DNA from 2 places in the Weissella paramesenteroides genome. Region 2 is predicted to be linked to the other one. Evidence: predicted binding sites of a transcription regulator. Region 2 holds the regulator's gene; the other holds the start of a gene.
The links. The regulator HrcA, encoded in region 2, represses chaperone genes, less so after heat shock. The targets are predictions, from matches to a motif close to TTAGCACTCNNNNNNNNNGAGTGCTAA.
Positions count from the first base shown of each region.

Region 1: the regulator HrcA is predicted to act here: its motif matches at 1,249-1,275, upstream of QRX23_RS07135 (co-chaperone GroES).

Region 1 covers NZ_CP130559.1:1,420,068-1,423,696, reverse strand. Annotated here, with positions in the region: gene QRX23_RS07140 (ABC-F family ATP-binding cassette domain-containing protein) at 1-1,102, shown strand, start outside; gene QRX23_RS07135 (co-chaperone GroES) at 1,309-1,584, shown strand; gene groL (chaperonin GroEL) at 1,617-3,239, shown strand; gene QRX23_RS07125 (APC family permease) at 3,468-3,629, shown strand, end outside.
Region 2 covers NZ_CP130559.1:827,544-831,172, reverse strand. Annotated here, with positions in the region: gene dnaK (molecular chaperone DnaK) at 1-454, opposite strand, end outside; gene grpE (nucleotide exchange factor GrpE) at 510-1,076, opposite strand; gene hrcA (heat-inducible transcriptional repressor HrcA) at 1,096-2,121, opposite strand; gene QRX23_RS04035 (CAP domain-containing protein) at 2,235-3,302, opposite strand; gene QRX23_RS04030 (SGNH/GDSL hydrolase family protein) at 3,384-3,629, opposite strand, start outside.

The DNA.
Region 1 (3,629 bases), 590 kb from region 2:
GCGTGCTTCAACAACGAAACGAGCACAATCACGACGCAAGCAGTTGGCACGGATGAACCGCATCGAGGCGCCTAAAAATGAATCTGGCGTGGCACATATTCAATTTATGGCTGATGAAGATTCTGGTAATGAAGTGCTAAGAGTTAATGATGTGAAATTAGGTTATGACATGACACATGTTTTAGCTGAAAACGTAAATGTTGCCGTAGATAAGCAACATGCGGTTGCTTTGGTTGGACCAAATGGTGTTGGTAAATCAACCTTTATCAAGACTATTTTAGGAAAATTACCATTATTAGCGGGGAAAATAAAACTAGGAGCAAATGTTACAGTTGGTTATTATGATCAAGAGCAACAGATGCTTGATAGTAAAAAATCAGTTATCGATACGATTTGGGATGAACACCCCAAAATGGCTGAGAAGGATGTACGATCAATCTTGGGATCGTTTATGTTTTCTGGTGAAGCAGTAGAAAAGTTAGTCGCCGCACTATCTGGTGGTGAACGAGCCCGCCTTTTGCTGACTAAACTGGCACTAGAGCACGCTAACTTTTTGATTCTTGACGAGCCAACCAATCATTTGGATATAGATTCACGAGAAGTATTGGAAACAGCATTGAATGAGTATAATGGGACTATTTTCTTTGTGTCTCATGATCGATATTTCATTAATGAAGTGGCAACGGAAGTTATTGAATTGTCACCATCAGGTACACGCTTTTTTGATGGTGATTATGATTACTATCTTGAAAAAACTGCTGGCGAGAATGAAACTAAAGCGGATACCACACAGCAAACAACAATTGTTGAATCATCGGATGTGCAACAAAAAACGCTATCAAGGGCAGCTTTAAAAGATCAGCAACGAGAGCAACGGCGGTTAGAACGAGCTGTCACAGCATTAGAAGATAAAATGGCAGCTCTTACTGATGAGCGTGATACGTTAAATGTTGCCTTGAATGATCCTGAAAATGGGTCTGATTTAGCGAAATTAACAGAACTCTCAGAGAGAATAGCAGACCTCGATGCCCAATTAACAGAAATTGAGGATCAATGGACTGAAGCAAGCATTGATTTAGAAACATTTATAGCGGAAAAATAAATATTGGACATAAAGACTCAAAATCTTTCTCAATTTTGGAAGATTTTGGGTCTTTATGCGTCTTTTAACTTAATTTACTAAGATTCAAGCCAGTTTTAACAAATGTTTGCAAATAATAGGTAATGTGTTATTATTAATAGTGTTGATTAGCACTTTAACTTACAGAGTGCTAATAAAAGAAAAATAACCTGTGGAGGTCAGATAACATGTTGAAACCATTAGGAGATCGTGTTGTATTGCAAGTATCAGAAGCACCTGAGCAATCAGTTGGGGGAATTTTGTTAGCTTCTAATGCACAAGAAAAGTCAGTTACAGGAAAAGTAGTCGCTGTTTCTACACAAACAGTTGGCGACTTAACAGCACCAGCCGCTGTAAAAGAAGGCGATAGTGTTATTTTTGATAAGTTTGCTGGTACCGAAATTAGTGTTGACGGGGTTGATTATTTGGTTGTTCACGAAAAAGATATCGTGGCAGTGTTGTAATTTAAATAATTAATAAATAGAGGGTAGTAAATATGGCAAAAGATATTGAATTTTCAGAAGATGCACGTGCAAAAATGCAAGCAGGTGTTGATAAGCTTGCCGATACAGTAAAAACAACAATTGGTCCTAAGGGACGTAATGTCGTTATTGAGCAAAGCTATGGTGCACCTACAATTACGAATGATGGTGTGACAATTGCTAAGGCTGTTGAATTAGAGGATCACTTTGAAGACATGGGGGCTAAGTTAGTCGCTGAAGTTGCTTCAAAGACAAATGATATTGCTGGTGATGGTACAACGACAGCTACGGTTTTGGCACAAGCCATTATTAATGAAGGTATGAAGAACGTTACTGCAGGAGCTAATCCAGTTGGCGTTCGTCGTGGTATTGAATTAGCAACTGAAGCTGCTGTCAAGTCATTGCATGAGATGTCAAAGACTGTTTCAACGAAGGAAGAGATTACGCAAATTGCATCTATCTCTGCCGCTAATCCAGAAGTTGGTAAGTTAATTGCTGAAGCAATGGAAAAGGTTGGCAATGACGGTGTTATCACGATTGAAGAATCAAAGGGTATTGAAACAACGCTAGATGTTGTTGAAGGAATGCAATTTGATCGTGGTTATATGTCACAATACATGGTAACTGACAATGATAAGATGGAAGCATCATTGGATAATCCATATATTTTGATTACAGATAAGAAGATTGGTAATATCCAAGAAATCTTACCATTGCTACAAAGTGTTGTTGAGCAAGGTCGTGCTTTGTTGATCATTGCTGATGATATTACTGGCGAAGCTTTGCCAACACTTGTTTTGAACAAGATGCGTGGTACATTTAACGTTGTTGCTGTTAAGGCACCTGGCTTTGGTGACCGTCGTAAGGCACAACTTGAAGACATCGCCATTCTAACAGGTGGAACAGTAATTACTGATGACTTGGGATTGAGTTTGAAAGATACAACTGTTGACCAATTAGGACAAGCAGCAAAGGTTACTGTGACAAAAGATAATACAACAATTGTTGAAGGTAACGGTAATTCTGCAACGATTAGTGAACGTGTTGAAACCATTAAGGGTCAAATTGCTGAGACAACCTCTGATTTCGATCGCGAAAAGTTGCAAGAACGTCTTGCTAAGTTAGCTGGTGGCGTTGCTGTTGTTAATGTCGGTGCTGCAACTGAAACTGAGCTTAAAGAGCGGAAGTACCGTATTGAAGATGCATTGAATGCAACTCGTGCTGCGGTTGAAGAAGGCTTTGTTTCAGGTGGTGGAACTGCCTTGGTTAATGCTATCCCTGCCGTTGCTGCACTTTCAGAAGATGGTGACGTACAAACTGGTATTAATATTGTTAAACGTGCCTTAGAAGAGCCAGTTCGTCAAATTGCAGAAAATGCTGGTGTTGAAGGTTCAGTAATTGTTAACCAATTGAAGAACGAAAAGGTTGGCATTGGATACAATGCGGCAACTGGTGAATGGGCTGACATGATCAAAGCTGGTATTGTTGATCCAACTAAGGTGACACGTTCTGCTTTGCAAAATGCTGCCTCTGTATCTGCATTATTGTTAACGACTGAAGCAGTTATCGCTGAACAACCAAAGAATGATTCAGATGCGCAAATGCCTGCTCAAGGTGGTATGCCAGGAATGATGTAAACTGGTCTAGGCCTAAGAAGGCTACACACAGTTTGAGGTAAAATGGTAATGACTTTATGTAAGTCGTTACCATTTTTTTATGTCATAAAAAAGTAAAATAAAAAGGATATAAAAAGATAGACAATCGATTGGCAGAGAACTAAAATAGACCCTTGTAGAAATAGACCATTATGATTAAGATTATTCTTAACTTCTACTGGAAAAATTCATTTATTGAGGAGCAGAAACATGTGGCCACTATTTAAAAGGTTTTTAATTGGTAAGCCGTTAAAAACTTTAGACGAAGGTGCTCGTCATCTTAGTCGAACAAAAGCGTTGGCTCTGTTATCGTCAGATGCTTTGTCATCTGTTGCATATGGAACGGAACAAATTATTACGGTACTTGTAGCT
Region 2 (3,629 bases):
ATGATGAAGCAGTTGGCTCGTTAACAATACGTTCTACTTGCAAGCCAGCAATTTTACCAGCATCCTTAGTTGCTTGACGTTGCGCATCATTAAAGTATGCGGGAACAGTGATAACAGCCTTGTCAACTGTCTCACCTAAGTAATCTTCAGCATACTTCTTGATATATTGTAGAATCATTGCTGAAATTTCTTGTGGTGTATAATCTTTGCCATCAACAGTTACCTTGTAACCAGCTTCACCCATGTGTGACTTGATTGACAAAATTGTATCTGGATTTGTAATTGCTTGACGCTTTGCTGTATCACCAACTTGTGTTTCACCATTCTTAAATGAAACAGCTGATGGTGTCGTACGACCACCGTTTGGGTTAGTGATAATCTTTGGAGATCCACCTTCCATAACAGCAACAGCAGAATTTGTAGTTCCTAAATCAATTCCAATGATCTTTGACATAATAATTTACCTCTTATTGATCAGATTTTTTATATATTATTTAATGATTAGTTGTTTAGTTATAAACAGCTACCATCGCTGGTCGAATTACTCGATCAGCTAAGACATAACCCTTTTGAAGAACCGTTGCAATCGTATCTGCAGGATGATCATCATCCGCAGGTACTGATTGAATTGCTTGGTGGAAGTTCGGGTCAAATGTTTCGCCAGTTTCACCAACTGCCTTAACATCATGTTCTTCAAGTGCTGAAATCAGTGTTTTATAAACCATTTCAACACCAGTCTTAATTTGCTTTGCTGCACCATCTTCAGCATCTACTTGTAGTGCGCGTTCCAAGTTATCTACCGCTGGTAGAATTGAAGCTGCTAATTTTTGGTTTGCAAATTTAACAGCTTGAACTTGTTCTTTAGCATATCGAGACTGCATGTTTTGCATCTCAGCTTCTGCACGTAAATATTTGTCCTCAGCTTCGGCAACTTTGTCCTTTAGGTCAGAAATTTGATCTGCTTCTGTTTCTTGCTCAGGCTTTTCTGCCTCACTAGATTTAGCTTCAGTGTCAACATCCGCTTCTTCACTGACAACCTCAATTTCTTCTTCAGGGGTTTGCTTCTCTTCTGACATGTTAACACCTCTTTTCTAACTATCGATAATACTCCAGTAACTGTTGCGATAAAGCACTGCGGAACGCATCAACCAAACTCACCATGTCAGCATAACGCATAGATGTTGGACCCAAAATAGCAATTGCGCCAACGCCATACTGTGCTACACGATATGTGGCTGATACTAGACTATATGGTGACAATAAATCATTACCATTTTCATCACCGATTTGTACAATCACTCCATCATTAGCAGTTCCAACAACACGTCTCATATCTTGTGCTGAGTCAAGCAACTGATATAGTTGCTTGACATCTTGCAAGCTTGAATCAACAGTAAAGTCAAGAACATTTAAATAACCGCCAATAAATACGTTATCATGAATCGATCGCGCTAATACGTCACCAAACAGTTGTAAAAACGCAACCGGTGTACGGATAGTTCGTTCCATTTGCCAAGGCAAATCACCTGTTAGTGTCCTTAATACTTCAATAATTGGTTGGTTAACTAATGTTCTATTAATATAATCAACCATATCATCAAGATATCGAACAGACGTTCCTTCTGGCAATCTAAAACTTTGACTGGTAACTTGTCCATCATTAGTTACAATAATGGCCATTATTTGCTGACCATTTATTGGTACTAGGCGGAAACCCGAAAGCCGAATATCAGCTGATTCAGGTTTTAGAGCAACAACCGTATAGCCTGTCAGACTCGCTAATTCATCTACCATCGTTTGCATCAAATCGTCAATCTCCTGAAAGTTACGATTAAACACACGTTCTAATGATTGTTGAACAACTTTTGATAAATGATGTTGATGCATTAATTCATCAACATAATAGCGATAGCCCCGTTGTGAAGGCACGCGACCCGATGAAGTGTGCTCTTTTTGTAGCAAGCCCAATTCCTCTAGTAGTGCCATCTCATTTCGCACAGTTGCTGAACTGACTGTCAAATCTAATTCACCTAATAGCGTTTTAGATCCAACAGCTTTGCCGGTTTTTGCGTAATCGCGAATTATTGTGGCTAATATTAGCCGCTGTCTGTCCGTTAACATACGCGCCACCTTCCTTAGCACTCTCAACTACTTCGTGCTAACAGTTATTATAGTACACGCCTGAAGTTAACTTGTCAACACCTTTTAGCACTCTTTATTATTAAGTGCTAATTTTAATTGGACTTGCCAACAATGACATTACCAGAATAGCCAAAACCAACCTTAGTAACACTGTTATTTAACAACCAATCATGATGTCCTCGAGTTCCTTTTGGCAACATATTTGTTTCATTAAACCAAGCCATGATAACATTATTTCCTTTCTGCCACCCAATACCTATCACCTCGTTTGGTGTACGCCAGTGATTTGCAGGAATACCAGTCTTATTTGTGAGACTTGCCCTATTTTGTGCCAATTGTGCGAGTTGATTATCCCATACCAGTGGGTGACGTCCATACATTTTTCGTATCTTATTTAATTCAGCAAAAGTAATATCTTCCACAATTCGTTGATCAATTTTTTTATGTCCGATACCTTGATTATCAAAATACCAGTCAACATTATTAATGTTCCTTGTTTGATTTTCGACTTTTAAGAAGGTCACTGGATCAAAATAGTAATTATCGCCTGCCCAGTATTGTAACCCGCTTTGAACGATTCCTAGTTCATTAATTAAATACCATTTACCCCATTGTGACAAAATATAATCTCGTTTTTTTCGCAAATCATTTGTATCAATATTAAAGAAATAATAGTTGCTATCAATTTTTTGAACGCCACTCACAATAACACCATTTATATCAGCATAATATTGCTTGCCGTTTATATTGAGCCAAGTATTTTTGCGCAAAAAATGCGTACCATCATCGCCAAAATAATATTTTTTACCGGAAATTAATTGAAACCCAGAGACAGCAATACCATTCTTATCAAAATAATAAGTATTACCCCATTGATTCCTAAACACATCGTCCGACCTTAACCCTGTTTTGGGATCAAAATAATAATAATTTTCTTGCCATTTTTGGATTTCAATTTGCTTGCTTCCATCCTTAAACAGGAACCACTGCTGACCATCATTTAAATAGCCATTTGCCAATACATTATCCTTATAGAAACGCTGATTAATATAGCCGTTCTTATTATCTGCACAAATTTGAGTCATCGAAATTTCTTGATACGTAACACTTATGGCAACAGTAATAATTGTTATTGGTAACCATTTCTTTATTTGGATCATCTTCTTCTCCTGTATTAACTGTCATTAATTGAGCTATATACAAGGACGTTATTTGCCATTATTTGTCCACGATTTTTTAAATTATTTTTCAAACACCACTGATTTATTAATTGGATCAAAATAATAGTTCGTATGACCAATCTTTTGCCAATCTGTCAGTAAAATATTGTTTTTAGCATACTGCCGATAACCTTGTTCATTTGTTTGCCAACCATTTGATACAAAAATCCGCTGCTTTTTTAAAACAATTGGCTGAGTAGTTTTATTTTGAATCATAAAATTTATAATCGTTGTACTCATTCTTCTATAAGTCATGTATTTCGGATG